4 regions of the Erwinia sp. AK-PDG3-5 genome follow, and region 4 is predicted to be linked to each of the others. Evidence: predicted binding sites of a transcription regulator. Region 4 holds the regulator's gene; each other region holds the start of a gene.

What was found. The regulator PurR, encoded in region 4, represses purine synthesis genes. The targets are predictions, from matches to a motif close to CANGCAAACGTTTGCNTG.
Region 1: a site for PurR is predicted at 4,831-4,848, ahead of carA (glutamine-hydrolyzing carbamoyl-phosphate synthase small subunit). Genes of this name have one in related genera too.
Region 2: a site for PurR is predicted at 3,219-3,236, ahead of purT (formate-dependent phosphoribosylglycinamide formyltransferase). Genes of this name have one in related genera too.
Region 3: a site for PurR is predicted at 4,428-4,445, ahead of cvpA (colicin V production protein). Genes of this name have one in related genera too.

The regions. Positions count from the first base shown of each region.
Region 1 is NZ_CM165967.1:3,924,372-3,932,421, reverse strand. It holds gene ileS (isoleucine--tRNA ligase) at 1-1,488, shown strand, start outside; gene lspA (signal peptidase II) at 1,488-1,988, shown strand; gene fkpB (FKBP-type peptidyl-prolyl cis-trans isomerase) at 1,998-2,468, shown strand; gene ispH (4-hydroxy-3-methylbut-2-enyl diphosphate reductase) at 2,449-3,402, shown strand; gene dapB (4-hydroxy-tetrahydrodipicolinate reductase) at 3,782-4,603, shown strand; gene carA (glutamine-hydrolyzing carbamoyl-phosphate synthase small subunit) at 5,071-6,216, shown strand; gene carB (carbamoyl-phosphate synthase large subunit) at 6,231-8,050, shown strand, end outside.
Region 2 is NZ_CM165967.1:2,089,792-2,097,841, reverse strand. It holds gene AC1UKS_RS09645 (prolyl oligopeptidase family serine peptidase) at 1-788, opposite strand, end outside; gene AC1UKS_RS09640 (tellurite resistance TerB family protein) at 917-1,570, opposite strand; gene AC1UKS_RS09635 (sugar phosphate isomerase/epimerase family protein) at 1,795-2,622, shown strand; gene AC1UKS_RS09630 (YebG family protein) at 2,732-3,139, opposite strand; gene purT (formate-dependent phosphoribosylglycinamide formyltransferase) at 3,277-4,455, shown strand; gene AC1UKS_RS09620 (bifunctional 4-hydroxy-2-oxoglutarate aldolase/2-dehydro-3-deoxy-phosphogluconate aldolase) at 4,526-5,164, opposite strand; gene zwf (glucose-6-phosphate dehydrogenase) at 5,370-6,845, opposite strand; gene AC1UKS_RS09610 (MurR/RpiR family transcriptional regulator) at 7,222-8,050, shown strand, end outside.
Region 3 is NZ_CM165967.1:1,478,101-1,486,150, forward strand. It holds gene truA (tRNA pseudouridine(38-40) synthase TruA) at 1-407, shown strand, start outside; gene AC1UKS_RS06805 (DedA family protein) at 438-1,085, shown strand; gene accD (acetyl-CoA carboxylase, carboxyltransferase subunit beta) at 1,247-2,164, shown strand; gene folC (bifunctional tetrahydrofolate synthase/dihydrofolate synthase) at 2,229-3,491, shown strand; gene dedD (cell division protein DedD) at 3,481-4,209, shown strand; gene cvpA (colicin V production protein) at 4,533-5,018, shown strand; gene purF (amidophosphoribosyltransferase) at 5,055-6,572, shown strand; gene AC1UKS_RS06835 (UbiX family flavin prenyltransferase) at 6,682-7,251, shown strand; gene argT (lysine/arginine/ornithine ABC transporter substrate-binding protein ArgT) at 7,536-8,050, shown strand, end outside.
Region 4 is NZ_CM165967.1:2,688,428-2,696,477, reverse strand. It holds gene punC (purine nucleoside transporter PunC) at 1-766, opposite strand, end outside; gene punR (DNA-binding transcriptional activator PunR) at 880-1,791, shown strand; gene purR (HTH-type transcriptional repressor PurR) at 1,840-2,865, opposite strand; gene cydH (cytochrome bd-I oxidase subunit CydH) at 3,150-3,239, shown strand; gene AC1UKS_RS12365 (C40 family peptidase) at 3,283-4,122, opposite strand; gene AC1UKS_RS12360 (Grx4 family monothiol glutaredoxin) at 4,495-4,833, shown strand; gene AC1UKS_RS12355 (NAD(P)-dependent oxidoreductase) at 4,887-5,732, opposite strand; gene rnt (ribonuclease T) at 5,781-6,428, opposite strand; gene gloA (lactoylglutathione lyase) at 6,534-6,941, opposite strand; gene nemA (N-ethylmaleimide reductase) at 7,113-8,050, opposite strand, start outside.

The DNA.
Region 1 (8,050 bases), 1.2 Mb from region 4:
ATCCCAGACTGGGGCCAGGCGCGTATTGAATCGATGGTCGCCAACCGTCCAGACTGGTGTATTTCCCGCCAGCGTACCTGGGGCGTGCCGATGTCGTTGTTCGTGCATAAAGACACCGAGCAGCTGCACCCGGATACCCTTGAGCTGATGGAGAAAGTCGCTCAGCGCGTTGAGCAAGACGGTATTCAGGCCTGGTGGGATTTGGACGCCAGCGAGCTGATGGGCGCCGACGCAGAAAACTACGTCAAAGTGCCTGACACGCTGGACGTGTGGTTTGACTCCGGCTCAACCAGCTTCTCGGTGGTGGATGCCCGTCCTGAATTCAACGGTCACTCGCCGGACATGTATCTGGAAGGATCGGATCAGCACCGTGGCTGGTTTATGTCTTCCCTGATGATCTCGACGGCGATGAAAGGCAAAGCGCCTTACCGCCAGGTACTGACCCACGGTTTCACCGTTGATGGTCAGGGCCGTAAGATGTCGAAATCCATCGGCAACACCGTTTCACCACAAGACGTGATGAACAAGCTGGGTGGCGACATCCTGCGTCTGTGGGTGGCGTCTACCGATTACTCTGGCGAAATGGCCGTATCGGATGAGATCCTGAAACGCTCGGCTGACTCCTATCGCCGTATCCGTAACACCGCGCGCTTCCTGCTGGCTAACCTGAACGGCTTCAACCCAGAAACCGACAGCGTGAAGCCGGAAGAGATGGTGGTGTTGGATCGCTGGGCAGTGGGTCGTGCCAAAGCGGCGCAGGACGATATCCTCGCTTCGTATGAGAACTATGACTTCCATGAAGTCGTCCAGCGTCTGATGCAGTTCTGCTCGGTTGAGATGGGCTCCTTCTATCTGGATATCATCAAAGACCGTCAGTACACCGCGAAAGCCGATGGCCTGGCGCGTCGTAGCTGCCAGACCGCGCTGTATTACATCGCGGAAGCGCTGGTCCGCTGGATGGCGCCGATCATGTCCTTCACCGCAGATGAAATCTGGGGCGAACTGCCAGGCAAGCGCGAGAAGTATGTCTTCACCGGTGAGTGGTTCGACGGCCTGTTTGGTCTGGCGGACAACGAATCGATGAACGACAGCTACTGGGCTGAGCTGCTGAAAGTGCGCGGCGAAGTGAACAAAGTGATCGAGCAGGCGCGTGCTGATAAGCGCGTTGGCGGATCGCTGGAAGCAACGGTAACGCTGTACGCCGATGCCGATCTGGCTAAGAAGCTGGTTAGCCTGGGTGAGGAGCTGCGCTTTGTGCTGCTGACCTCGGGTGCCCAGGTGGCTGACTATGCGCTGGCAACCGAAGAAGCGCAGCAGAGCGAGCTGGTGAAAGGTCTGAAAATTGCCCTGCATAAAGCAGAAGGCGAGAAATGCCCACGCTGCTGGCATTACACTACTGACATTGGTCAGAGTGCCGAGCATCCGGACGTGTGCGGACGCTGTGCCACCAACATTGCGGGCGCTGGCGAACAGCGTAAGTTTGCCTGATGAGTAAACCTATCTTCTCGACCGGTTTACGCTGGGTCTGGCTGGTTCTGGTGGTGATTGCCATCGACTTCGCCAGCAAGCAGTGGATTATGAACACGCTGATGTTGCATGAGTCGATGTCAGTGATGCCGTTTTTCAACTTCTTCTATGCGCACAACTACGGGGCGGCGTTCAGCTTCCTCGCCGATAAGGGCGGCTGGCAGCGCTGGTTCTTTGCCGGCATCGCGGTGGCGATTGTGGTGGCGTTGCTGGTGATGATGTACCGCACTGCCGCCAGCAATAAGCTCAACAACATTGCTTACGCGCTGATTATTGGCGGCGCGTTAGGTAACCTGTTTGACCGCGCGTATCATGGCTTTGTCGTCGACTTTATCGACTTTTACGTTGGCGACTGGCACTTTGCCACGTTCAATATCGCCGACTGTGCCATCTGTATTGGTGCCGCACTGATCGTGCTGGAGGGCTTTCTCAGCCCGTCCGGCAAACCGGCAAAAAATTAAGGGCAGGGCATGACTGATTCTGTACAGCGCGAGAGCGCAGTGCTGGTGCATTTCACCTTGAAGCTGGAAGACGGCTCCACGGCGGAATCCACGCGCAATAACGGCAAGCCCGCGCTGTTCAGCCTGGGCGACGGCAGCCTGTCAGAAGGGTTGGAGTCGCATTTGCTGGGTCTGACCGTGGGCGAGAAGAAATCCTTCTCGCTGACGGCGGATGATGCTTTTGGCCAGAGCAGCCCGGATTTGATTCAGTATTTCTCCCGCCGGGATTTTACCCAGGCAGGCGAGCCTGAAATCGGCGCCATCATGCTGTTCAGCGGCATGGATGGCAACGAAATGCCCGGCGTGATCCGCGAGATTTCCGGTGATTCGATCACCGTTGATTTCAACCATCCGCTGGCCGGGCAGACTATCCACTTTGAGGTTGAAGTGCTGGAGATCGATCCGGTACTGGAGGCGACAAATGCAAATCCTGTTGGCTAATCCCCGCGGCTTTTGTGCCGGCGTCGATCGCGCCATCAGCATTGTGGAGCGCGCGCTGGAAATGTACGGCGCGCCAATCTACGTGCGTCATGAAGTGGTGCATAACCGCTATGTCGTCAACAGCCTGCGCGAGCGCGGTGCGATCTTTATTGAAGATATCGGGGAAGTGCCGGACGGCTCGATCCTGATTTTCTCCGCGCACGGTGTTTCTCAGGCGGTCAGGGCGGAAGCTAAAGCACGCGATCTGACCATGCTGTTTGATGCCACCTGTCCGCTGGTGACCAAAGTGCATATGGAAGTGGCGCGAGCCAGCCGCAGAGGCACTGAAGCGATCCTGATTGGTCACGCCGGCCACCCGGAAGTGGAAGGGACGATGGGCCAGTACAGCAGCCCGAAAGGCGGCATGTATCTGGTTGAAGCGCCCGAGGATGTCTATAAGTTGCAGGTTAAGGATGAAAACAACCTGTGCTTTATGACCCAGACCACGCTGTCGGTGGATGATACCTACGAAGTGATTGATGCGCTGCGTGCCCGTTTTCCGAAGATTGTCGGCCCGCGCAAAGATGACATCTGCTACGCCACCACCAACCGTCAGGAAGCCGTGCGCACGCTGGCAAAAGACGCCGACGTGGTGCTGGTGGTGGGTTCACGCAACTCCTCCAACTCCAACCGTCTGGCCGAGCTGGCGCAGCGTGCAGGGAAACTTGCGCGACTGATCGACTCCGCCGATGACATCCAGGAAGAGTGGATCAAAGGCGTGAGCTGTGTCGGTGTCACCGCCGGCGCTTCCGCACCTGACATTCTGGTGCAGGAAGTGATCCAGCGTTTGCGCGAGTTCGGTGGCGAAACCGCTATCGAGCTGATCGGCCGTGAAGAGAACATTGTTTTCGAAGTGCCGAAAGAACTCCGCGTCGACGTTCGCCAGGTCGACTAGCGGGTTCTGGGATATGGGACTGTTGTTTGATCGCTTAAGTCGTCTGGACGTTCAGGTGGCTCTCTCCCTTCCCCTCAAGCTTCAGTGTCGAATGGTCGATTGTGAACACCCAGGTCAACATCCTCTGAGTTGACCTGGGTGTTAACCAAATTCCTTTTAACGTTGACCTGTGCGTTCACCAGATCACCAACGCTCTTCAGAAGTTGAAGTTCTCCTCCCACTCATTCCCCCGATCAAAGCCAGACAAAATTTGTTTTACTGATAATCCGTCGCGTCTGGCATAAAATTCTAATCATGGTGTTTTTATTGTGGCGCAGAGGTTACCGCGTGGTTAACCTGTCAGCGCTTTGCATGCACAGACTTTATACAGGGATTCATTATGAACAATGCACAAATCCGCCTTGCCATTGTTGGCGCCGCAGGACGCATGGGGCGTCAGTTAATTCAGGCAGCACAGGAGGCGGACGGCGTGTGCTTAGGCGCAGCTTTGGTGCGTGAAGGTTCTTCACTGGTCGGCGTAGATGCCGGCGAGCTGGCCGGAACCGGCGCGACGGGCGTCAGGATTAGCGACAACCTGGACGCCGTGGTGAGCGACTTCGACGTGCTGATCGATTTTACCCGCCCTGAAGGCACGCTGGCGTATCTGGATTTTTGCCGTCAGCACCAGAAAGCGATGGTGATCGGTACCACCGGCCTGGATGACTCGGCCAAAGCGGCGATCAAAGAAGCGTCACATGAGATTGCTATCGTGTTCGCAGCGAACTTTAGCGTGGGTGTGAACCTGGTGCTGAAACTGCTGGAAAAAGCCGCCAAAGTGATGGGCGACTATGCCGATATCGAAATCATTGAGGCTCACCACCGTCATAAAGTGGATGCGCCATCCGGGACCGCGCTGGCGATGGGCGAAGCGATTGCCGATGCAATGGACTGGGATTTAAATGAGCACGCCGTGTATGCCCGCGAAGGCCATACCGGTGAACGTAAGGCACAAACCATTGGTTTTGCGACCGTTCGTGCCGGCGATATCGTTGGCGAACACACCGCGATGTTTGCGGATATCGGTGAGCGCGTAGAGATAACACACAAGGCTTCAAGCCGCATGACCTTCGCGAAAGGCGCAGTTCGTGCAGCTGACTGGTTAAGCACGCGAAAAGCAGGTCTTTATGATATGCGAAGCGTGTTGAATTTAGATGATTTATAAGTGTTGTGCACCATCGTGATGTGGTTATTTCAATCATAAGTTTCTGATTGGTAAGGGCAATAATTTTATTGCCCTTTTTATTTTGTAATAATCCTGACTTGAGTTAATTTTCTATCCATAATGGTTATTATGGGGTTTTATCTTCAATTTATTCCGCAAAAATTGTTAATTTTGACCATTTGGTCCACTTTTTAACGCCATTTTCCCTTTTCCTATGCACATCCCGTCAGGCAACCGGTTTTATGGACTGGATATCTGTTCTTTTCAGGGTAAATCCTCCGATTTCCTCTCCAGTTGAGTAAAAGACTAAGAAAAAGTGAGCTGCGGGGTAGACAACAGAGTGAGCGATCATTAGAATGCGCGCAATTTGCCAAAAATCGAGAATTCAGGCGGTTTTTGCATTGATTTATGGCTCTGTTATGAATTAATATGCAAATAATGTGACTGTTTATTCTCAGGAGGATGTTTTGATTAAGTCAGCGCTATTGGTTCTCGAAGACGGAACCCAATTCCACGGTCGGGCCATCGGGGCAACAGGATCGGCAGTGGGGGAAGTTGTTTTCAACACTTCAATGACCGGTTATCAAGAAATCCTCACTGATCCTTCCTATTCCCGCCAGATCGTTACTCTTACTTATCCCCATATCGGCAATGTCGGCACCAATTCCGCTGACGAAGAATCCTCTCAGGTACATGCTCAGGGCCTCGTCATTCGTGACCTGCCGCTGATTGCCAGCAACTTCCGTAATGAAGAAGGGCTGTCTGAGTATCTGACGCGTCACAACATTGTCGCTATTGCCGATATCGATACGCGTAAGCTGACCCGTCTGCTGCGCGAAAAAGGGGCGCAGAACGGCTGCATCATCGCCAGCGACGCACCTGATGCGCAGCTGGCTCTGCAGCAGGCGAAAGCCTTCCCGGGCCTGAAAGGAATGGATCTGGCGAAAGAAGTGACCACCAGTGAAAGCTACAGCTGGCTGCAAGGCAGCTGGACGCTGGACGGATTGCCGGACGCGAAGCAAGAAGCCGACCTGCCTTTCCATGTCGTGGCCTATGACTACGGCGTGAAGCGCAACATCCTGCGCATGCTGGTTGACCGTGGCTGTCGTCTGACGATTGTGCCGGCGCAAACGCCAGCAGAAGAGGTGCTGAAGATGAACCCGGATGGCATCTTCCTCTCTAACGGACCTGGGGACCCGGAACCGTGTGATTACGCGATTGCGGCAATTAAAGCGTTCCTGGAAACCGACGTGCCGGTCTTCGGCATCTGCCTTGGCCACCAGTTACTGGCGCTGGCCAGCGGGGCAAAAACCGTCAAGATGAAGCTGGGCCACCACGGCGGCAACCATCCGGTGAAAGACCTGGATAACAACACCGTGATGATCACCGCACAGAACCACGGCTTCGCCGTAGACGAAACCAACTTACCGGCAAACCTGCGAGTGACGCACACCTCGCTGTTTGACCAGACGGTACAGGGCATTCACCGCACTGATAAAGCAGCGTTCAGCTTCCAGGGTCACCCGGAAGCCAGCCCGGGCCCACACGATGCCGCGCCGCTGTTCGATCACTTTATCGAACTGATCGAAGCCTACCGTTCAACCGCTAAATAATCAGGAGCGAGAAAATGCCAAAACGTACCGACATAAAAAGTATCCTGATCCTTGGCGCTGGCCCGATCGTGATCGGCCAGGCCTGCGAATTTGACTACTCTGGTGCACAGGCCTGTAAAGCCCTGCGCGAAGAGGGTTACCGCGTGATTCTGGTTAACTCCAACCCGGCAACCATCATGACTGACCCGGAAATGGCCGATGCGACCTATATCGAGCCGATCCATTGGGAAGTTGTGCGCAAGATTATCGAAAAAGAGCGCCCGGATGCGGTTCTGCCAACCATGGGCGGCCAGACCGCACTGAACTGTGCGCTGGAACTGGAACGCCAGGGCGTGCTGGAAGAGTTCGGCGTGGCGATGATTGGTGCTACCGCCGATGCCATCGACAAAGCAGAAGACCGTCAGCGCTTTGATAAAGCGATGAAGAGCATCGGTCTGGATACCGCGCGTTCAGGCTTCGCACACAACATGGAAGAAGCCTATGCGGTTGCCGCAGACGTTGGCTTCCCATGCATCATCCGCCCTTCCTTTACCATGGGCGGTTCAGGTGGCGGTATTGCCTATAACCGTGAAGAGTTTGAAGAGATTTGCGAACGCGGTTTGGATCTTTCCCCAACCAACGAGCTGCTGATTGATGAGTCGCTGATTGGCTGGAAAGAGTACGAGATGGAAGTGGTGCGTGATAAAAACGACAACTGCATCATCGTCTGCTCGATTGAAAACTTCGATGCGATGGGCATCCACACCGGTGACTCCATCACCGTGGCGCCAGCCCAGACCCTGACCGACAAAGAATATCAAATCATGCGTAACGCCTCGATGGCGGTACTGCGTGAAATCGGCGTAGAAACCGGTGGCTCCAACGTGCAGTTCTCCGTTAACCCGGCGAATGGCCGTCTGATCATCATCGAAATGAACCCACGCGTGTCGCGCTCTTCTGCGCTGGCGTCGAAAGCCACCGGCTTCCCGATTGCTAAAATCGCGGCCAAACTGGCGGTAGGTTACACGCTTGATGAGCTGATGAACGACATCACCGGTGGTCTGACCCCGGCTTCGTTCGAACCGTCTATCGACTACGTTGTGACCAAAATCCCTCGCTTCAACTTCGAGAAATTTGCCGGCGCCAATGACCGCCTGACCACGCAGATGAAGTCGGTGGGTGAAGTGATGGCGATTGGCCGCACCCTGCAGGAATCCATGCAGAAAGCGCTGCGCGGCCTCGAAGTTGGCGCACATGGCTTTGACCCGAAAGTTGACCTGAACGATGCGGAAGCGATGACGGTTATCCGTCACGAGCTGAAAGACGCCGGTTCTGACCGTATCTGGTACATCGCGGATGCGTTCCGTGCGGGCATGAATGTGGAAGAGATCTTCAGCCTGACCAACGTTGACCGCTGGTTCCTGGTACAGATTGAAGAGCTGGTTCAGCTGGAAGGCCAGGTTGCCCGCGAAGGCGTCAATGGCCTGACGGCGGACTTCCTGCGTACCCTGAAGCGTAAAGGCTTTGCCGATGCGCGTCTGTCTGCGCTGGCGGGTGTGTCTGAAGCTGAAGTACGTAAGCTACGTGAGCAGTACAATCTGCACCCGGTGTATAAGCGTGTCGATACCTGTGCGGCGGAATTCTCTACCGATACCGCTTACATGTACTCCACCTATGAAGAAGAGTGCGAATCCAACCCTAACAGCGACCGTGAGAAAATCATGGTGCTGGGCGGCGGTCCAAACCGTATCGGCCAGGGCATTGAGTTCGACTACTGCTGTGTCCATGCTTCACTGGCGCTGCGTGAAGACGGTTATGAGACCATTATGGTCAACTGTAACCCTGAAACCGTCTC
Region 2 (8,050 bases), 600 kb from region 4:
GGTTCGGCATTCGGGTCAGCGGCATCCAGCAGCAGAACTTCGCTGGTAGTGCTGCTGCTCAGGGAGATGAGGATATAGTCTTCCGAGGTGGTTTTGTGCACGCCGACGTAGAAGGTATCGTCCAGCTCTTCATACACCAGCTGGTCATCCTGCACTGGCGTTCCCAGCGTATGACGCCAGACCTGGTAAGGCAGCAGCGTCTGCTCATCCTTCTTCACGTAATACAGCGTACGGTTGTCGCTGGCCCAGGTCAGGCTGGAGGAGACATTTTCCAGCACATCTTCGTACCAGTCTCCGGTTTCCAGATTACAGAAGCGGATGCCGTACTGACGACGTGAGAGGAAATCTTCGGCCACCGCCATGGTTTTATTATCACCGGTGATGCCGACGCCACCGAGTGTATAAAAATCGCTGTCCTTCGCACGCAGGTTGCCGTCCAGCAACACGTCCCAGCGATCAGGCGTAGCGGTCTCTTCAGGCTGGCGCGTATAGATGGCGTATTCATTGCCCTCTTCATAACGGCTTTGGTAGCGGTAACCCTTTCTGACGTAAGGGACCGAGTGATCGCGCTGGGGAATGCGGTCAATAATCTCCTTCAGCACCGTCTCCTGCAGCGCCTGCTGCGACTGCATGATCTCTTTGCCATAGGCATTTTCGGCCTTCAGGTAGTCGAGGACCGCAGGATCTTCCCGCTTGTCATCGCGCAGCCAGTAATAATTATCGGTGCGGGTTTCTCCGTGGAGCGTCATATCAAAAGGAATTTTTTTGGCAATTGGTGGTTTATGCATGGTTCAGCCCCGTTGGATCAATCACATAGGCTAAGGGTGGCAGTTGTTATCAAGATTGCCAAGCGCAATGGCAGGAGATTGAAAAAATAGTGTGACGGGGTGACACAAGGGTCACCCCGAAAGCAGGATCAGGCGGTAAGCTTCAGCTTTTCGGCTTTAATATCTTCAGCCATGCTGTCGCGCACGTCCTGAGGGATTTTCAGTTCATCACCCAGCGCCTGAAGGTAGCTGCGCTCCATAAAGTGGTCGACGTCGATCGCCAGGTTGCTGAGGAAATAGACCTCCAGCGCCTCTTCTTCGTTTTTCACGTCCACGGCCAGTTTTTGTGGGTCCAGCGGCATATCAATCGCCTGCTGAATCAGCCGCTCGCCATCTGCGCCTAGCCCGGACTGATGGATATGCTCGTTAATGGCCTGTCGTTCCTGGGTATCAATATGCCCGTCGCTTTTCGCGGCGAAGACCAGCGCCTGCACCAGACGCTCGGCCCGGCGATCGACAGGTGACTGCTGCTGACCGAATTGCGGCTGATCCTGATGGGTTTCGCTCACCCGATCCTTATACTTTTTCCACAGTACGGCACCTGCTGCGGCGCTACCGCCGATGATCAGCGCATTTTTGCCATACTTGGTCAGCAGATTACGGGAGGATTTGCTGGCAATCAGCAAACCGGCCAGTCCACCAAGCGCGCCCGGTGCCAGCATTTTACTCAGGCCTTCACCACCGCCTTTGCCGTCTTTACTGCCTCCCAATACCGTTTGAATCTGTTGCAGCCAGTTACTCATTGCCTTTCCTTCTTCAGCGGAAAACAACCAGCATAGAGCGACTTGCGTCAAGAAGCGTCAAAGCAGGAAAAGCCTGGAAAACCTTCACGGTCAGCTGATGCTAAGCCGTCAGCTATACTTGCCCCACCAGTCGAACCTTCTGGTTCATAATGCTTCGCCAAAAGTGGCGGCTGAATCGACAGGATTTATTTTTTTTAAAGCACCAGCGTAAGGGAAAAATCATCATGAGATTCAATAATAATCCGCTGTTTATCAATACGGTTTTGCTTGGCGGCAGCACGGAAGAGAAGTTGAAGGCCGCCAGCCAGGCCGGGTTTGATCAGGTTGAGCTCTGGCGTCAGGACGTGGAGGCAGCCAGCGGCGATGCCAGTGATGTGGCCAGATTACTGGATAACCACGGCCTGGCCATGACGGATTACCAGGTGCTGCTGGATTTTGACGGCGCCCCAGACGATCAGCGAGAGAGTAAACGCCAGGAAGCCCTGCAGATGCTGGATACCGCCGTTGAACTGGGCGCAACAACCTTACTGACGCCTGCATCTACCCATCAGGGCTGCATTGCAGATCGGGAAGAGGAAGATATACGCTGGCTGGCCCGTCAGGCAGGCAAACGTGGCCTGCGCGTGGCCTTTGAAGCCATGGCATGGAGCACGCATATCAACAACACGGCCGCGGCCTGGCAACTGGTGCAAAAGGTCAATGAACCCAATCTTGGACTAGTGGTGGATGCGTTTCACATTTTCGTGCTGAACCGGACGGTGGACGATCTGGCGGGGATTCCGATGGATAAGATCTTCCTGGTCCAGCTGTCAGACCTGGTTACCCTTCCCAACCACGATCGTCTGGTGGATGTGGCACGCCATCAGCGTTTATTGCCAGCCGAAGGAAATTTCCCGCTTTCATCCCTGGCTGACTATCTGCATCAGCAAGGCTATTCAGGCCCGATAGGACTGGAAGTGTTCAGCGATTGTTATCATCAACTGCCGCCGGCAGAGGTGGCCAACAAAGCGCTGCAGTCATTGAAAAAGGTATTATCCGGCGGCGATCGTTAACGGTAGCCGGTGAAGCAAGTCACTAACAGGGAAGAGTTAAAGCAAGGTTATATGGCGCAAAGGGGGAAAAATACCCTTCGCGCCACAGGCTGTGATGAAGAAAAAAGGATCAGGCAGCTTTAACGGTTCGTGTAGCCGATTTTGCTTTGGCCGCTTTACCCGTTACGGCTTCCGGCTCTTGCGCATCAGACTCTTCAGCCGGTTCTTCTGCTGCAGCTTCAGCAGTGTCTTGTTCAACGTTCGGTTCAGCATCATTGCCAGCGGCGGAGGACTCGCTCGCTTCAGGCATCTTGCTGGTACGCAGAATATGCTGCACGGCATCTTTATTTTCTGCGAGGAACATGCCCAGCGCTTCACGCTGCTCTTCTTCCATGCCCAGAGGTGCCACGCTCAACCAATCAGAAAAGGCCTCTGCCATATCGAGCATTTTATCGTACGCGTCGGCTTCTTTCTTACTGGCGAATGTCATCTTTTCCTCACCTTTTCTGACGACAACATATTTGATTTCAACAGGCATAATCCACACCTCAGTTAACTGTATTTTTATACAGTATATCAGACGTCTCTTTTTCGCTCAACCCTGGAAAGCGGATGTACGCGCAATCGTTTTCGTTTATACTTCGCGCGTTTTTTCCATCCAATCAGGTAGAGATTATGACCACTCTTGGTACCGCGCTGCGCCCTGCCGCAACCCGCGTAATGCTGTTAGGTTCAGGTGAACTGGGCAAAGAAGTGGCGCTGGAATGCCAGCGTCTTGGTGTTGAAGTGATTGCCGTCGATCGCTATGCCGATGCGCCTGCCATGCATGTGGCACACCGCAGTCATGTGATTAATATGCTGGATGGCGAGGCGTTAAAAGCGCTGGTTGCGCTGGAACGCCCGGATTATATCGTGCCGGAAATTGAAGCCATCGCCACCGATATGCTGATTGAGCTGGAAAAACAGGGTCAACACGTGGTGCCAACCGCCCGCGCTGCCCGCCTGACCATGAACCGTGAAGGCATCCGTCGCCTGGCGGCAGAAGAGCTGGCGTTACCTACCTCGACCTACCGCTTTGCCGACAGCCAGCAGGCGTTTAATCAGGCGGCTGATGAAATTGGCTTCCCGTGCATTGTGAAGCCGGTGATGAGCTCGTCAGGTAAAGGCCAGAGCTTTATCCGCGAAGCGTCACAGTTGGATGCCGCCTGGGAATACGCGCAGCAAGGCGGACGTGCCGGTGCAGGCCGGGTGATCGTTGAAGGTGTGGTGAAGTTTGATTTCGAAATCACCCTGCTGACCATCAGCGCGGTTGATGGCATTCACTTCTGCGCGCCGATTGGCCACCGTCAGGAAGATGGCGACTACCGTGAATCCTGGCAGCCGCAGCAGATGAGCGCCCTCGCGCTACAACGTGCTGAGCAGATTGCCGAAGAAGTGGTTAAGGCACTGGGCGGCCACGGCCTGTTTGGTGTTGAGCTGTTTGTCTGTGGTGATGAGGTGGTGTTCAGCGAAGTTTCCCCTCGCCCACACGACACCGGCATGGTGACGCTGATTTCTCAGGACCTGTCCGAATTTGCCCTGCACGTGCGTGCCTTCCTCGGTCTGCCGATCGGGGGCATTCGTCAGTACGGCGCCGCCGCATCTGCGGTGATCCTGCCGGAACTGGACAGCGATAACGTGCAGTTTGCCAATCTGGGTGGCGTGCTGGGCGCCGGTCTGCAGGTTCGTCTGTTCGGCAAACCGGAAGTCCGGGGTAAGCGCCGTCTGGGCGTGGCGCTGGCCACGGGCGAGAACATCGATGACGCGGTACAGCGCGCGATTGCCTGTGCAGCCGGTGTGAAAGTCAGCGGATAACCGCGCTTTCGTACCAACAAAAAAGGGATGGCCTGTGCCATCCCTTTTGTTTTATGCCTGATCTGACGTCTTATCGCGCGCCCGCTACCGCTTCTCTGGCCAGCTGGGTGATACGATCGTAATCCCTTGCTTCCAGCGCATCAGCCGGAACCAGCCAGGAACCACCAATACAGAGCACGCTTTTCAGCGCCAGATAGTCACGGTAGTTCGCCGGCGAAATGCCGCCCGTCGGGCAGAAACGCACCTGAGGGAATGGGCCGCCAATCGCCTGCAGCGCCTTCACGCCACCGTTGGCTTCAGCCGGGAAGAATTTAAATTCACGCAGGCCATAATCCAGGCCGGTCATCAACTCCGACACCGTGCTGATGCCGGGAATTAACGGCACCGGGCCATCAACCGCTGCGCGTAACAGCGATTCGGTCACGCCAGGGCTGATTACAAACTGCGCACCGGCATCGGTCACTTCTTTCAGCTGCTGGACGTTAAGGACCGTGCCCGCACCCACAATGGCTTCCGGCACTTCGCGGATCATCGCTTTCAGGGCATCCATCGCGCAGGGTGTTCTCAGCGTGACTTCTAAAACTTTCACTCCGCCCGCCACCAGCGCTTTCGCCATTGGCACTGCGTGCTCAAGTTTGTTTACCACAATTACCGGCACCACAGGGCCAGTGGTCAGGATTTGCTCGGCGCTGGTCTTCCAGTTAGTCATCTTTCTGCTTCTCCAAAGCGACGCGCGCGGCGTCAGGACAGGAATACAGCCCCTACCATACAGGATTGCCCTTCCCTGCGTCCATGCGCTAACGCGGATTTTTAAAACTACGGTTCATTTTTCTTTACGACGCTTTTGCCCACGCCTGCGCAAAAAAAAAGCCCCGTAGCAGAGACGGGGCTTGAGAGCAGGCAGCGATGGGCGATTAGCCGATATCGTTCCAGGAACGGCCATCGCGGGTGATCATCGCCACAGAGGCAACCGGTCCCCAGGTTCCTGCCTGATAAGGCTTAGGCGCTTCGTTATCGCCAGCCCAGGCTTCCATGATGGAGTCGACCCACTTCCAGGCTTCTTCCACTTCATCACGGCGAACAAACAGAGCCTGAATACCGCGCATGGTCTCCAGCAACAGGCGCTCGTAAGCATCTGCCAGGTGAGACTGGTTGAAGGTTTCAGAGAAGCTTAAATCAAGCTTGGTGGTTTGCAGGTTGTGTTTGTGATCCAGACCCGGGACTTTGTTCAGAATCTGAATATCCACCCCTTCATCCGGCTGCAGACGAATGGTCAGTTTATTCTGCGGCAGTTCCTGCCAGGAATCTTTGAACAGGTTCAGTGCCGGGTTCTTAAAGTACACCACCACTTCAGAACATTTCACCGGCAGGCGCTTACCGGTACGCAGGTAGAACGGAACGCCCGCCCAGCGCCAGTCATCGATATCCACGCGGATCGAAACGAAGGTTTCGGTGCTGCTGGATTTGTTGGCATCTTCTTCTTCCAGATAGCCAGGCACTTTTTTGCCCTGCACAAAACCAGAGGTGTACTGACCGCGCACGGTTTTTTCGCGCACGTTGGTATGGTCGATGCGGCGCAGTGAACGCAGGACCTTCACTTTCTCATCGCGGATACGGTCTGCAGAAAGATCCGCAGGCGGTGACATGGCAATCATGGTCAGAACCTGCAGCAGGTGGTTCTGGATCATGTCACGCATCTGGCCGGCTTTGTCGAAGTAACCCCAGCGGCCTTCGATACCCACTTCTTCCGACACGGTAATCTGCACGTGATCGATAGTGCGGTTATCCCAGTTTGAAGCAAACAGGGAGTTGGCAAAGCGCAGTGCCAGCAGGTTGAGGACCGTTTCTTTGCCCAGATAGTGGTCAATACGGAACACCTGGTTCTCTTCGAAGTATTCACCGACCTGATCGTTGATCTCCTGAGAGGTTGCCAGAGAGGTGCCTAACGGCTTCTCCATCACCACACGCGCAGGCTGTGCATTGAGCTTGGCGGTGCCCAGACCTTTACAGATCGCACCAAAAGTTCCCGGCGGCATTGCGAAGTAGTTGATGGTGACGCGTTTCTTCTGGTCGAGCATTTTGCCCAGTTTGGCAAAGTGCGCAGCGTCATTCACATCAAGATTACAGAAATCGAGTCGATTGCTGAGCTTATCCCACAGCGCTTCGTCGATCTTCTCCTTCATAAAGGTTTCCAGCGCTTCACGCACTACCTTGGTGTAGGCTGCTTTATCCCAGTCTGCACGACCCACCCCGATAATGCGGGATTCTTCGTGGATCTGACCGGCTTTCTCCAGTTGATACAGGGAAGGCAACAGTTTCCGGCGCGCAAGGTCGCCTTTGGCACCGAAAATGACCAGATCGCATGCCTGGGCCGTTTGTGTAACCGCCATTATATTCTCCTCGTTGCAGGATAAGCCTGACCCGTATAATCCGTAAGCAGTCAGGCTCTTATTGTAATTTTCTTTCAATACAATGTACTGCTTTTGCCAGGTCCACGTAAACCTGGCAGCACGCCTCCAGCACAGAGTATGCAATTGTCTGAACTTTCCCGCGCAGTGAACGGGCAGTTTGTGCGTAATTTTTAAACTTTTTTGTTACTGCATTTACAACTGTGAAAGTTAGACACAGTTCAAAGTCTGATAAAAAAGGCAGGCCAGACGGACAATGCCGCTGCCCGAAGCCGATCGGCGCGCTGTATATTCTCTACAAATTGACATCGATTTCTCCTGTGATTGAAATCGTCAGAATGTATGAGTGGACGCCGTTATGAATATGCTGGAAAAAATCCAGGCTCACCTGGAACACCTTAGCAAATCCGAGCGCAAAGTGGCGGAGGTAATTCTTGCCGCCCCGGGCTCGGCCATCCATGCCAGCATCGCGCTTCTGGCCAGAGAAGCAGAAGTCAGTGAACCGACGGTGAACCGCTTTTGTCATCGCCTGCAAACCAAAGGTTTCCCCGACTTCAAACTCCAGCTGGCGCAAAGCCTGGCTAACGGCACGCCGTATGTCAGCCGCAATGTGGAAGAGCATGACAGCGTGGAAGCCTACTCCGCCAAAATTTTCGAGTCCGCGATGGCCGGGCTGGATCGCGTTCGCAACGGCCTGGACGCCACCGCCATTAACCGCGCGGTGGACCTGCTAACCCAGTCGAAAAAAATTGCTTTCTTTGGCCTCGGCGCGTCTGCTGCCGTGGCGCATGACGCGATGAATAAATTTTTTCGCTTCAATGTGCCTGTCATCTATTCCGATGATATTGTGATGCAGCGAATGTGTTGCATCAACAGCACGGAAGGCGATGTGGTGGTGTTAATCTCCCACACCGGCCGCACTAAAAACGTAGTCGAACTGGCTCAGCTTGCGCGGGAAAATGATGCTACCGTGCTGGCTATCACTTCGGCGGATTCACCACTGGCCCGTGAGGCCACGTTGGCGTTGGCGCTGGATGTCCCGGAAGACACGGATATTTATATGCCGATGGTCTCCCGGCTGGCACAACTGACATTAATAGATGTGCTCGCCACCGGTTTTACCCTGCGACGTGGCGCAAAGTTCCGCGACAATTTGAAGCGGGTCAAGGCGGCACTGAAAGAATCGA
Region 3 (8,050 bases), 1.2 Mb from region 4:
TGACGCACTTTTACCATCCTCTGGATGTGGAAAAGATGCAGCGCGCCGGGCAGAGCCTGTTGGGCGAAAAAGATTTCACCTCATTCCGCGCCGTGCAGTGTCAGTCCCGCACGCCGTGGCGCAGAGTGTTCCACCTGAACGTCAGCCGCTTTGGCGCTTACGTGATCGTGGACATTAAAGCCAACGCCTTTGTTCACCATATGGTGCGCAATATTGTCGGAAGCCTGATGGAAGTAGGCTGTGGTAATCAGCAGGAAAGCTGGATAGCAGAGCTGTTGGCGGCGAAAGATCGCACGCTGGCGGCGGCAACTGCACGGGCTGAAGGACTGTACCTGGTGTCAGTCGATTATCCTGACCATTTTGAATTACCACGTCCACCGATGGGACCGTTGTTCCTCGAGGATTAATTTTAAGCCTTACGAATTAAGGAAAGGTGTATGGAACTGATTCGTTTTGTAGTCGACTTTATCCTGCATATCGATGTCCATCTGGCGGAGCTGGTGGCGCAGTACGGCATGTGGGTGTATGCCATTTTGTTCCTGATCCTGTTCTGCGAAACCGGACTGGTTGTCACCCCGTTCCTGCCGGGGGATTCGCTGCTGTTTGTTGCCGGTGCGCTGGCGGCGTTACCGACCAACGATCTGAATATCCATGTGATGGTGGCGCTGATGGCCGTGGCGGCTATCGTCGGCGATGCGGTGAACTACACCATTGGCCGGTTGTTTGGCGATAAATTGTTCAGCAATCCAAACTCGAAAATCTTCCGTCGCAGCCACCTCGATAAAACCCATCAATTTTACGAGCGTCACGGCGGGAAAACGATTATTCTTGCGCGCTTCGTGCCGATCGTCCGGACATTTGCGCCGTTTGTCGCCGGTATGGGAAAAATGTCCTATCGCCACTTTGCCCTGTATAACATCTCGGGTGGGTTGCTTTGGGTGCTGCTATTCTCCTACGCGGGTTACCTGTTTGGTGATTTGCCGGTTGTGCAGGAGAATCTGAAGCTGCTGATCGTGGCAATAATCGTCCTGTCGATTCTGCCGGGTGTGATTGAAGTCTGGCGTCACCGTCGGGCCGCAAAGTAGCAAAAATCGCAGTAATACATCGCTAAACTGCCGCCCGGATACCAGATTTTTATCCACAGCTTCGGGCGGTTATGGTTTAATGAGCGACATTATGGTCTGCGCTGCCTGCGGCGTGGAAAAAAGAAAACTGGTTTCACCAGGTTCAAACAGAAAGGTCATCAATGAGCTGGATTGAACGAATTCTCAATAAAAGCACCACTACTCCATCGCGTAAAGCCAGTATTCCTGAAGGGGTCTGGACCAAATGCGACAGCTGCGGCCAGGTCCTGTACCGCGCCGAGCTGGAACGTAATCTGGAAGTTTGCCCGAAATGCGATCACCACATGCGTATGCATGGTCGCGACCGCCTGCACAGCGTGCTGGACGAAGGCTCAATGACAGAGCTGGGCAGCGAACTGGAGCCGAAAGATCTGCTCAAGTTCAAAGACTCCAAGAAATACAAAGATCGTCTGGTTGCGGCTCAGAAAGAGACCAACGAAAAAGACGCGCTGATCGTGATGAAAGGCACGTTGCACGGCATGCCGGTCGTGGCTGCTGCGTTTGAGTTCTCCTTTATGGGCGGCTCAATGGGTTCTGTTGTGGGCGCGCGTTTCGTTCGTGCGGTGGAACAGGCTCTGGAAGACAACTGTCCGATGATCTGCTTCTCCGCTTCCGGCGGTGCCCGTATGCAGGAAGCGCTGATGTCGCTGATGCAGATGGCAAAAACCAGCGCCGCGCTGGCGAAAATGCAGGAACGCGGTCTGCCGTACATTTCGGTACTGACTGACCCAACCATGGGTGGCGTGTCTGCCAGCTTCGCGATGCTGGGCGATCTGAACATTGCTGAACCTAAAGCGCTGATCGGCTTTGCCGGACCTCGCGTTATCGAACAGACCGTGCGTGAGAAACTGCCACCAGGCTTCCAGCGCAGTGAGTTCCTGATCGAGAAGGGCGCTATCGATATGATCGTGCGCCGTCCGGTGATGCGCTTCAAGCTGGCCAGCATTCTGGCGAAGATGATGAATATCCCTGCGCCAGTGGAAGACACGCATAAAGAAGCGGTCCAGGACGAAGACGCGTCGCAGGGCCATGAGGCCTGATCAACGATGGAAAGGGGCGCACAGCCCCTTTTACCAATGAACCGTAACGCTGTGAACGGGACAAATGGATAATCTTCCTCAAGCCACGTCACCTTTGGTCACGTGGCTTCATTATCTTGAGAATCTCCATACTCAAGCTATCGAACTCGGGCTGACACGCGTGCATCGCGTGGCTACGTCGCTCGACCTGTTAACGCCTGCTCCCGTGGTTTTCACCGTCGCCGGGACCAACGGCAAAGGCACCACCTGTCGAACTCTTGAAACGCTGCTGATGGCCGCAGGCTATCGCGTCGGCGTGTTCAGCTCCCCGCATCTGCTGCGCTATACCGAACGGGTGCGCATTCAGGGCGAAGAGCTACCCGAAGCCGATCACACCGCGTCGTTTGCGGATATCGATGCCGGACGGGGCGACACTTCACTGACCTACTTTGAATTCGGGACGCTCTCCGCTTTGTGGCTGTTTAAGCGCGCTAAGCTGGATGTGGTGATCCTCGAAGTCGGGTTGGGCGGTCGACTGGATGCCACCAATATCGTCGATGCCGACGTCGCGGTGGTGACCAGCATCGCGCTGGACCACACCGACTGGCTGGGTCCGGATCGTGAAAGCATTGGTCGCGAGAAAGCCGGCGTGTTCCGTGGCGGTAAACCTGCGGTAGTTGGTGAACCTGATATGCCGTACACCATCGCGGAAGTGGCCGATAACCTCGGCGCGCAGCTGCTGAAGCGCGGCCGTGACTGGTCCTACACCGTTGAAGACGGCAGCTGGTCATTTACCGATGCGCAGGGCACGCTAAGCGCATTGCCTCTGCCGCAGGTGCCGATGCCTAATGCTGCCACCGCGCTGGCCGCGCTACGCTGTTCCTCGCTGCAGGTGGATGATGCAATCATCTACCAATGGCTGGACAAGGCGATTCTGCCCGGCCGTTTTCAGACGGTCGCCGAGTCACCGAGGGTGATTCTGGATGTGGCGCACAATCCGCATGCGGCCAGCTATCTGGTGGGTCGACTCAGTGAACTGCCGAAAAGCGGCAAGGTTCACGCGGTGGTCGGTATGCTGCATGACAAAGACATTGCCGGTACGCTGGCCTGTCTGCAACCTGAAGTGGATTACTGGTATTGCGCGTCGCTGGACGGCCCGCGCGGTGCCAGCGCTGAACAGCTGAAGGCCCATTTGCCGACAGCGCAGACCTTTACCAGCGTGGCCGATGCTTATCGCCAGGCGCTGCAACAGGCTGAAGCGCAGGATATTGTGCTGGTGTGCGGTTCGTTCCACACCGTGGCACAGGTTATGGAAACGCGGGAAACGGAGAACGGCAGTGGCCAGTAAGTTTCAGAACCGTTTAGTCGGGACCGTCATAATAGTTGCACTGGGTGTCATCATTCTGCCAGGCCTGCTCGACGGCAAGAAAAAGCACTATAAAGAAGAGTTTGCCGCGATCCCGCTGGTGCCTAAACCGGGCGACCAGCAGGAGAACGATCTGGTTCCTCCGGTAACGCAGTCTTTACCTTCGCAGCCGCCGGAAGGTGCAGCCACGGCGGTGGAAGGCAAAACGCCGGGCAATACCTCGCAGGCTGAAAGTGGCTCAACCGCGCCAAAATCCGTCAATAAGCCCAGCGTGATTTCCCCGCCGCCGATGGTTGAGTCTAAGCCGGTACAGCAGCCGAAGCCGGTTGAAAAACCGAAGCCGAAGCCGGTTGAAAAACCGGTTGAGAAACCGAAAGCGCAGCCGAAGGCCGAACCGAAGCCTGAGCCGAAGCCAGAACCTGCACCTCAGGCCGCCGAGCCGGATAGCGCACCAACCGGTCAGGCATACGTCGTTCAGCTCGGCGCGCTGAAGAATGCCAGCAAGGTGAACCAGATTGTCGCCCAGCTGCGTCTTTCCGGTTATCGCGCCTTTACCGTGCCTTCCACGCCGGTGCAGGGCGAAATCACCCGTATTTATGTCGGGCCGGACGCGTCGAAAGCGAAAATGCAGGCGTCAATCTCAGAGCTGAAAGGCATCTCAGGATTGGGCGGCGTGGTGAAACCGTACAGCGCTCGTTAACGTTAGCCTGTCGCTATTACTGTAAGAGTCTGCGCCTTGTCAACGGCCGTTTTCGGCATGGCGCTTCACTCGGGTTAAACCGCCTTTTGGGCGGCTTACCCGATGCAAATCAAAAGATTGCAGTACCGGGCTGTCCGGCACGGTCGGATAGCCGCCAGCGCGCATGATTGCTGGTTTTTTTAGCAAATTGTTTTAATTAAACTGGCAAAGGAAAACCCTACGCAAACGTTTTCTTTTTCTGTTAGAATTCGCCCCGAACTATAGGTCGCATCCCTCTGTTACACGTGGATGCGACCTTAAGGGCACAGTCGCTGGAAGAGTTCATGGTCTGGATAGATTACGTCATTATTGCGGTTATTAGTTTTTCGGCTCTTGTCAGCCTGATCCGTGGGTTCGTTCGGGAAGCATTATCACTCGTCACCTGGGGTTGCGCATTTTTTGTCGCCAGCCATTACTACTCCTTCCTCGCGGTCTGGTTCACCGGTTTTGAAGACGAACTGGTTCGAAATGGGATCGCCATTGCGGTGTTGTTCGTTGCCACGCTGTTAGTCGGGGCTATCGTCAACTTCGTAATTGGGTCGCTGGTTGAAAAAACCGGCCTGTCGGGTACCGACAGAGTGTTGGGAGTCTGTTTCGGGGCATTACGTGGCGTGCTGATAGTCTCAGCCATTCTGTTTTTCCTCGATACATTCACCGGATTTTCCAAAAGTCCGGACTGGCAACAGTCTCAGCTGGTTCCCCAGTTCAGTTACATCATCAGGTGGTTTTTTGACTACCTGAAAAGCACGTCGAGTTTTTTGCCCCGGTAATAAAACCTGGGTTGCGGCTTATGAGGAAATAACCACATGTGCGGTATTGTCGGGATCGCCGGATTTATGCCGGTCAACCAGTCGATTTATGACGCGTTAACGGTGCTCCAGCACCGTGGGCAGGATGCCGCAGGCATCGTAACCATTGATGCATTGAATTGCTTTCGCCTGCGTAAAGCAAACGGCCTGGTTAGCGATGTATTTGAAGCCCGCCATATGCAGCGTATGCAAGGCAATATGGGCATCGGTCACGTCCGTTACCCAACTGCGGGAAGCTCCAGTGCTTCCGAAGCGCAGCCTTTCTACGTGAACTCGCCTTACGGCATTACGCTTGCGCACAACGGTAACCTGACCAACGCGCACGAACTGCGTAAGCAGCTGTTCGAAAGCGGTCGTCGTCACGTTAACACCACATCAGATTCTGAAATCCTGCTCAATATCTTTGCTCAGGAGCTGGATCGTTTTCAGCACTTCCCGCTGGAAGCAGACAACATTTTTGCCGCTGTGGCAGCGGTTCATCAGCACGTTCGTGGCGCGTATGCCTGCGTGTCGATGATCATCGGCCATGGCATGGTTGCGTTCCGCGATCCGAACGGTATCCGTCCGTTGGTGATTGGCAAGCGTGGCATGAAAGACGGTCGCCATGAGTATATGGTTGCCTCCGAAAGCGTGGCGCTGGATACGCTCGGCTTCGAATTCCTGCGTGATGTTGCGCCGGGCGAAGCGGTTTACGTCACCGAGAAAGGTCAGCTGTTCACGCGTCAGTGTGCAGAGAACCCGAAATGCAATCCGTGCCTGTTTGAGTACGTCTATTTTGCCCGCCCGGACTCGTTCCTGGACAAAATTTCCGTCTACAGCGCCCGCGTTCGCATGGGCACCAAGCTGGGTGAGAAAATCGCCCGTGAGTGGGAAGACCTGGACATTGACGTGGTGATCCCAATCCCGGAAACCTCCTGCGATATCGCGCTTGAAATGGCCCGCATTCTGGACAAGCCATACCGTCAGGGGTTTGTGAAAAACCGCTACGTCGGCCGTACTTTTATCATGCCGGGTCAGCACCAGCGCCGCAGCGCGGTTCGCCGCAAGCTGAACGCCAACCGTGCTGAGTTCCGGGGTAAAAACGTGCTGCTGGTCGATGACTCAATCGTTCGCGGCACCACCTGTGAGCAGATCATCGAGATGGCCCGTGAAGCGGGTGCGAAGAAAGTCTATCTGGCTTCAGCAGCACCGGAAATCCGTTTCCCGAACGTGTACGGCATCGATATGCCGAGCGCAACCGAGCTGATTGCCCATGGCCGTGAAGTGGAGGAGATCCGCCAGCTGATTGGGGCTGATGGCCTGATCTTCCAGGACCTGGACGATCTGATCGAAGCGGTCAAAGAAGAAAACCCGGATATCGCGCAGTTCGAGTGCTCGGTGTTCAACGGGATCTACGTGACCAAAGATGTCGATCAGCAATATCTGGAGTACCTCCAGTCGCTGCGTAACGATGATGCCAAAGCGATGGCGCGCGTTAACGAAGTGGAAAACCTGGAAATGCACAACGAAGGTTAATTCCTGAGTGGTGTGGCAGGTCAGATGGGCCGGAAGAGATTCCGGCCCATTTCTATTTTAGCGCCGCAGATGGCATACTTCATTCTTTAGCTACCCCCGCAGGATATTTATGAAACGACTTATTATTGGCATCTCAGGTGCCAGCGGCGTCATTTATGGCGTCCGTGCGCTGCAGATTTTGCAGCAGGTCAGCGGGGTGGAAACCCATCTGGTGATGAGCGCGGCTGCACGTCAGACGCTGGCACTGGAAAGTGATTATTCGGTACGTGACGTGCAGGCGATGGCCGATGTGGTCCATGACGTGCGCGACATTGCTGCCAGTATCTCCTCCGGTTCCTATAAAACCGACGGCATGGCCATTCTGCCGTGCTCGATGAAAACCCTCTCGGGCATTGTGCACAGCTACTCCGATGGCCTGCTGACCCGCGCCGCCGATGTGGTGTTAAAAGAGCGCCGCCGGCTGGTGCTGTGCGTGCGTGAAACCCCGCTGCATGTCGGCCATTTGCGGATGATGACCACCGCCGCCGAACTTGGCGCGATCATTATGCCGCCGGTCCCCGCATTCTATCACCGTCCTGAAAGCATCATGGATATCGTCGATCAGACCGTTAATCGCGTGCTCGACCAGTTCGAGATCACGCTCGATAAAGATCTGTTTACGCGCTGGCAGGGTGCATAAAGCTGCCTTCTATGCACCATCATGGTGCTTCAATTGGTGCTGAATCGCATTTCGTGCATTGAGTGCACCAAAATGCAACATTGTTACCACCTCAAATGTTCAAACCTGTTATATATTTCCCCACAATCAAGGCGTTTACGCCGCCAACTGGCGAAACGCGCTGATTGCGCAGCAATGGGGCAGGGCAGCACAAAACTGGCATGAAATCTGCAAAAGACAACTGTTCCAACTGCGCTAACAACATCACGACTGACATAATAAAAAATCATCTTCGAGGGTAATCTATGAAAAAGCAGGTCCTGGCTCTTTCTCTGCTGCTGGCTCTCTCCAGCGCAAGCAGCGCGTTTGCTGCTGCGCCGAAAACGCTGCGCATCGGCACCGATCCGACCTATGCTCCGTTTGAGTCTAAAAACGCTCAGGGGCAACTGGTTGGCTTCGATATCGATCTGGCGAATGAGATCTGTAAGCGTATGGAGACCAAATGTACCTACGTGGAAAGTGATTTCGATGCTTTGATCCCCTCTCTGAAAGCGAAAAAAATTGATGCCATCATCTCCTCGCTCTCAATTACCGAAAAGCGTCAGATGGAAATCGCTTTCTCGGAAAAACTGTACGCAGCTAACGCCCGTCTGATCGCGCCGAAAGGCTCGAAAATCATGCCGACGCTGGATTCGCTGAAAGGCAAAACCATCGGTCTGCTGCAGGGCACCACGCAGGAAACTTACGCTAACGAAAACTGGCGTCCAAAAGGCATCACCGTTACCCCTTACGCGAACCAGGACCTGGTGTATCAGGATCT
Region 4 (8,050 bases):
AGCCGCCAATCAAAAAGGCCAGCGTCTGAGGCACGTAGCTCAGCCCAATGTCACCGGGAGACATGCCCAGAGCGCCAAGAATGAAGGGCGACCCGGTCAGCCAGGCGAAGAAGCTGGCTGAACAGGCGGCATAAATCAGCACGTTACCGCTGTAAACCGGCGATTTTAACAGGCTGAAAAAGCCCATTTTCTTCACGCCATCCACCACCGGCTTCTTCACCGTTGGCGCGAGGAACAAGGTGGAAATCAGCAGCACCACTGCGACCAACAGCAGGGCGACAAAAATGGCGCGCCAGCTGAAATGGTTGAGTAACCAGGCGCCCAGTAACGGCGCGAGCGCAGGCGAGAGTGCCACTAACGGCATGATCGAGGCGAATACGCGGTTTGCCTGGCTGGCGGAATAGCGGTCGACAACCAGTGCCTGCCAGCTGACGGCAGCGGCACAAATCCCCACCGCTTGCACAAAGCGCAACGCCAGCAGGGCAGCAGCAGAATTTACCCACCACATCGCGCCACAACTGACGGCGAACAGACTCAGACCCATCAACAGTACAGGCTTACGGCCAATACGATCCGACAATGGACCCCAAAACAGCTGGGCGATGGCAAAACCCGCCAGGAACAGGCTGAGGCTGGCACTGATGATCCCGGCATCGGTTTGCAGGTCTTGTTGCATGGCACCAAAGGCAGGCAGGTACATATCGGTAGCGAGGAAACCTGCCACGCTTAACAGCGCCAGGTAAACAATAAATCCTTTCGAAGGCATTCTTTTTCTCTTTATTTGTGATGAACGAAACGCCGCAGAGTGTAATCGCGTGCCATACAGCTTGTGAAACGGTAATATTTGCAGGTTGCGTTCAAAAATATTGCAGGCAGATTATGTGGTCAGAACATTCCCTTGAAGTGGTTGATGCGGTTGCCCGCAGCGGCAGTTTTACCGCAGCCGCCGTAGAGCTCCATCGCGTACCCTCAGCCATCAGTTATACCGTGCGGCAGCTGGAGGAATGGCTTGCCGTGCCGTTGTTTGAGCGTCGCCATCGCGATGTGGTGCTGACCGATGCGGGACGGGTATTCATCCAGGAAGGGCGTAGTGTCATCAAAAAAATGCTCGCCACCCGGCGACAGTGCCAGCAGGTCGCTAACGGCTGGCGAGGGCAAATTAATATCGCCGTCGATCGCATCGTTAAATCTCAGCGCACCCGGCAGCTGGTAGTCGACTTTTATCGACACTTCCCGGATATGGAACTGCATCTGTCAGCAGAAGTATTTAACGGCGTCTGGGATGCGTTGGCCGACGGGCGGGTGGATGTGGCCATCGGCGCGACACAGGCTATCCCGGTAGGAGGCCGGTTCGCCTTCCGCAATATGGGCGCGCTCAACTGGCGCTGTGTAGTCGCCTCGAATCATCCGCTGGCACGTCAGCACGCAGAAACCAGTGAAGAGGCGATCGGCGAATGGCCTTCACTGGTGCTGGAAGATACCTCAAGAGCCTTGCCGAAACGCACCACGTGGACACTGGATAATCAGCGGCGGCTGGTGGTGCCAGACTGGGAAAGCGCGTTTGACTGCCTGCTGGCGGGCTTGTGCGTGGGGATGGTGCCGGGCCATTTGGCGCAACCCCTGCTGCAAAAGGGCGCTTTGCATGAACTGACGCTGGAAGGCGGATTTCCGGACAGCCCGTGCTGCGTGAGCTGGTCTGAGCAGCAGGCTTCACCGGCGCTGAGCTGGTTGCTGGATTATCTGGGTGACAGTGACACGCTGAACAGTGAATGGCTGAAGGAAGAGTCCTGAGCCAACAGGGTGTGCCGAGGGAGAATTCTCCCTCAGCACTAAGCGGGATTAGCGGCGATAATCCAGGAAGGGACCATCGGCAACCGAACGGCGTTCGATCAATGTAGGATGTACTTCAATCGTCTGCGGTTCTTCACGCTTGCTGGTGATACGATCCAACAGCATATCGAAGGCGGTTTCGCCCAACTGTTCTTTTGGCTGGTGAACCGTGGTCAGCGCCGGTGTGAAGTAACGGGCGTTGCGCACGTTATCGTACCCGATCACCGATATATCCTGCGGAACGCGCAGGCCCATCTCATCAGCCGCACAAATTGCGCCCATCGCCATCACATCGCCACCGCAGAACACCGCCGTTGGACGCTGCTTCTGTGAGAGGATTTGCTGCATCGCCTGATGACCTGATTCTGGTTCGAAATTGCCCTGAACCAGCCACTCGTCACGCAGGGTAATGCCCGCTTCAGACAACGCTTTCATAAATCCGGCAAGACGGCCACCGCCGGTGTTGCGCTCCATCTGACCCGGGATGACACCAATATCTCGATGCCCACGGTCGATCAGATAACGCCCAGCCAGATAACCGCCTTCAAAGGCGTTGTCTTCTACCGTATCGGTAAAGTCACCGCGCGATTTACCCCAGTCCATCACCACCATCGGAATATTGCGGTTATCTTCCAGCATGGTGATCAGCTCGTCCGGGTATTCGGAACACATCACCAGCAGGCCATCGACGCGTTTCTGCGCCATCATCGACAGATAGGCCTGTTGCTTGGCAAGATCATTGTGGGCGTTACCGAGGATCAGCGTGTAGCCTTTGGCAAAACAGCGGTTTTCAATGGCTTCAATAATTTCGGCGAAATAGGGCGCCTCGCTCGAGGTAGCCAGCAGCCCGATGGTTTTGGTGTGATTCACTTTCAGACTACGGGCAACCGCGCTGGGTGAATAGTGGAGCGCCTTAATAGCGGCCCACACGGCTTCCCGCGTTTCTTCTGCAACGAAACGGGTCTTGTTGATGACGTGGGAGACGGTGGTGGTGGACACCCCGGCTTGCTTTGCCACATCTTTAATTGTTGCCATGAAATAACTACTCCTGCGCCTATCTTAACTGTTTGATAAGCCTGTTGTTAATCGTTTGCCTGGTGAGATCGAAAACCTGACGTCTGAAGTCGTTTTTTAGTTGCTGTCCGGAGTCGTCAGGAAGGAAAAAGCGCTGATTAAAGACCGCTAAACACCTTAAGGTGCGGGCCGTTGCGCAACAAAAAAAGAATTCTAACAAGGCTTGGCAGAGAAAACGAGATTTTTACCGTCAAGTATGGGAAAATTGATGGCATCATAAACTGTAGGGCTATTTAGGATTAAAAATGGATACCGATCTGAAATTCTCGTTACTGACCACGGTTTGCGCACTGTTGATGATTATGGCGTTTAGCTTCACCGCGATCATGCATTAAGTGCAAACAGGGCCGGTCTGACGATCGGCTCTGAGTATTTCTGCTATCGAATGGTTTTTGGCGTCATCATCCGGCGGGCACCAATATAGTGGCGCTGCCAGTAATCATCTGCCAGGGCGCTGACCTGAATATCCTTGCCAGTACGTGGCGACTGAATAAACTTCCCACCACCCAGATACACGCCAACGTGATCCGCCGTCTCGCGCCCGTTAATGCGGAAGAAGACTAAATCGCCTTTCTCCAGCTCATCACGTTTTATCGAAGCCGCATCATGCAGGTGATACATCTCATTCGCCGTGCGCGGGATTTTAAACTTCACTAAATCTTTGTAGGCATACCACACCAGGCCGCTGCAATCGAAGCCGGTTTTAGGCGACGTTCCGCCCCACTGGTAAGGTTTACCTAACTGGCCCATTAGTTTGGTCATCGCTGTTTCACGGGCTTTTTGATAACGGGCGCGGTGAGCTTTGCTTAACTTTAATGGCGCAGAAACAGAATCTGACGTCAGCTCTTCAGCAGTATCGACAACCTTGCCACGATGGCGGCCATAGCGTTTTTTTCCGGCGTTTAAGGTGGTTTTCTTTTTGTATTTGCTGGAGTGCAACGGGGCAGTCTCAACAGAGGCGGTTTGCAGCGAAGGTTTCTTTTTAAGCTTCAACTTCTGTACTGAGGTTAAGCGAGATTTTTTGCTGGTGGATTCTTTAACTTTTTTTGTGCTGTTGGCTTTAACCGGTCGGCGTTTACGTCGCTCATCCTCTCGGGCAGGCGTGCTGCTATCTGCCTTATGATGATTTGCATTAATAGGGGCATGTGGCGATGCGTGCGCCATATTGAAAAACAGCTGGGCAAAGGCCAGCATGAAGAGCGTGATAAGTAAACGCATCGTTACCATTAACAGTTTGTGCTACGACCAGAGGCCACAGCTTGCCAGAAACAGGGAGTTCTGCCTTTCAGCAGCGTCATTTTGCAATTCTAATCTAACTCATTAACAAAAGGTAAGGTCTTTTTTGTTTCAATGATACAGAGCAAGTAAAAACTGTAAAAATTAGCCAAATCAGCTGTTTATATGCGCAAAACCTGTGCTTTTCTCATGCATTAATTCAGCGAAAGCAATAGGAAAATGTTATTTTAACGCTATCGCCTGCCTGCTGGTGGCTCTGAGGGCGTACCCAACTGTTAAAAAATGTCGTTTTCATCGGGCCCGCAGAGTCGCTACAATAAATAGACATGAAGTATCCGATTAAGGAAGCCATTTATGAGTACTATTGAAAAAATTGAGCGCCAGATAGCAGAAAACCCGATTCTGCTGTACATGAAAGGCTCACCAAAACTGCCAAGCTGTGGCTTCTCTGCCCAGGCCGTTCAGGCACTTTCAGCCTGTGGCGAGCGTTTTGCCTATGTCGATATTCTGCTGAACCCAGAAATTCGTGCTGAGCTGCCTAAATACGCCAACTGGCCAACCTTCCCACAGCTGTGGATTGACGGTGAACTGGTCGGCGGTTGCGACATTATTATTCAGATGTACCAGCAGGGCGAACTGCAGCAGCTGATTAAAGATACCGCGCAAAAATACCCTTCTGACGCCGCTGAATAAGCCCGTCAGAAGCAGAAAAGGCAGGCGTGATGAGCGCCTGCCTTTTTTTATGCTTATTTTTGCTGCTGCAGAAAAGCGTTAAGCAGATCGGTGAAATCTCCGCCTTGTTGCTGATCCTCTGCCATCTGACGGCAGAAGGTGGCAAGGGCGTGAAAAAGCGGCTCGCCGGGCAATTCGCGGGCATTTAACGTCGCAATCTCTTCCATTTCTGGCGCCCAGCGCCAGGCCTTGCTGTACATATCCGGAATAGCCTTGCGCAAACGCGCCAGCAGTGCAGGCTGGCTCGCCTCCATTTCCTCAAGCAGTGCTCCGGCAGCGCCCACCCGACTGGCATTAATCAGCATCAGTGCAGACAGCAAGGTGATGCCTTTATTGATCCCGGCGTAGGACATTTTTAACGCCGACGCCGCGCCAGTCTGCGCCTGCATGATGTTGACCCGCAATCCGAACCTCTCCAGTTCCGCCAGAGAGTCAGCCCGATCGCCCGCAAACCAAAATTGCGGACTTTCATCTCCAGGGGACGCCGGCGGCAGACCGATGATCGCGCCATCGACAAACCCCGCGCCGGTAGGCGCAATCGTTGCGGCAACCCGTTTCAGGGTATCTTCACCGATGGCATTGCAGTCGACATAAAGGGGTTTGGTCTGGGCAGCACTCAACAGCGGAGCCAGAAACTCAGCCAGCGTTACGGCTGAGGCGGGAGGTACGATAGAGAGGATGACATCAGCACGCATCAACGCCTCCGCACTGACCGGTTTCATGCCAGCCTGTTTAGCGCGTTCAGCTGTTGCCTGAGAACGACCTTCGATTAAGGTCAGCACTTCAAGATGATGGTGGGTGAGGAGCCCGGCAATGGCAGATCCCATGGCACCGGGCGCAACGACAGCAATTGTTTTCATTCAGCATCTCCACATTAGGTCAGCAGAGTATGGCTGAAAGTTAGCAGGCTAGCTTTCTTCTGCGATCGGCAGCGGCCAGCCACCGAGGCGTTTCCAGCGGTTTACCAGTTCACAGAACAGGTCGGCAGTCTGCACGGTATCATACAGCGCGGAGTGTGCCTGGCTGCTGTCAAAGGCCATGCCCGCAGCGGCGCAGGCCTTAGCTAACACGGTTTGCCCCAGTACCAGTCCGCTCAGTGCCGCCGTATCGAAGGTCACGAACGGATGGAACGGGTTGCGCTTTAATCCTGCACGGTCGGCTGCGGCATTGGTAAAATTCAGGTCGAAGGTCGCATTGTGGGCCACCATAATGGCGCGATTGCAGCCGTGATCCTTGATCCCCTTGCGCACCAATTTGAAAATGGCATGCAGGGCTTCATATTCATTGACCGCGCCGCGCAGCGGATTCGATGGATCGATACCGTTAAAAGCCAATGCTTCAGGTTGCAGAATGGAACCTTCAAACGGCTCAACGTGGAAATGGAGCGTTTCGTCCTTCTCCAGCCAGCCATTCTCATCCATTTTCAGGGTGACGGCGGCTATTTCCAGTAATGCGTTGGTCTTCGCATCAAAACCGGCGGTTTCCACATCAATTACTACCGGATAAAAACCGCGAAAACGGCTGCTGAGGGCGTTCAGTTCGTTCGATTCAGACATCAGGATCTCATTGGCGAAAAAATGCAGCGCGCATTATGGCAAATTTCACCACGAGATGCAGCAGGGGAAGGGGGAAGAAGGGTGCCATTATGGCACCCCGGAACATTAATCACCCAGGCCGTGGCCAGCGTGCTTGTTCTCAATCAGTTCAATTTTGTAGCCGTCCGGATCTTCTACAAAGGCGATGATGGTGGTGCCGCCTTTAACCGGGCCAGCTTCACGGGTGACATTACCGCCATCATTGCGAATACGATCGCAGGTCGCTGCAACATCATCAACGCCCAGCGCGACGTGGCCGTAAGCGTCGCCCAGGTTGTAGCTGTCTACGCCCCAGTTGTAAGTCAGTTCAATAACAGCGCCTTCGCTCTCATCGGTGTAACCCACAAACGCCAGAGTGTATTTATATTCGGTGTTTTCACTGGTACGCAGCAGGCGCATACCCAGCACTTTGGTATAAAAATCAACGGAACGCTGCAGATCGCCAACGCGAAGCATGGTGTGAAGTAAGCGCATAACATCCTCTTGGTGTAAAACGTCATCATCCGATAACGGGGAAAAAATAAGTATAGCGGCGATTTGCACGCAGGGTAATCAGAAGGCTTTGTCTGCCGGGAAATTCATCAACTTGCGGTGATAAAAGAAAAGGCCGCGCTCAGCGCAGCCTGTTTATCACGCAATCGGGTATCAGCCCGCGAGGGTTGGGTAGTCGGTATAACCCTCCGCGCCGCCGCCGTAGAACAGCTCAGGGCGAGGATCGTTCAGCGGGGCATTTTCACGCAGACGTTCAACCAGATCCGGGTTAGCGATGTACACGCGGCCAAAGGCAGCGGCATCAATCAGCCCTTTTTCGATCAGCTCTTCGGCTTTATCCGCCGTGTAGGCACCTGCACCAACAATTACGCCGGGATACACCGCGCGAATCGCTTTACGGAAGGCTTCGCTGTAAGGCTTGCCACCGGCCCAGTCTGGCTCGGAGATATGCAGATAGGCCAGGTTACGTTTAGCCAGTTCAGCGATGTAATACAGCGCTGCAGCTTCCTGATCTTCACCGTTGTCCAGGCCGTTGAATGGGCCCAGCGGAGAAATACGGATACCAATACGATCCGCGCTCCAGCCTGCGATCGCGGCATCAACCACTTCCAGCGCAAAGCGGGTGCGGTTCTCAACGCTGCCGCCATAGATATCGCTACGCTGGTTGGAGGCCGGGGACAGGAACTGGTGGATTAAGTAACCGTGCGCAGAGTGCAGTTCAACCAGATCGAAATCGGCTTCACGGGCATTCTCCACCGCCTTGCGGAAATCAGCGACGACGCCCGCAATCTCATCCAGCTCAAGGGCACGCGGTGTGGACGTCGCTTCACGGATAGCCTGACCTTGCTCATCACGCAACGAGGTGCGGGTTTCTGCATTGATAGCAGAAGAGGAGATCGGCGCTTTGCCTTCTGGCTGCACGCTGGTATGCGAAATACGGCCGGTGTGCCACAGCTGCACTGCGCTGTGGCCGCCTTCCTGATGGATACCGGCGTTAATCGCTTTCCAGGCAGCAATCTGTTCGGAAGAGTGCAGGCCAGGCGCACCGGCATAGCCTTTGGCCTGGGCAGAAATTTGGGTTGCTTCAGAGA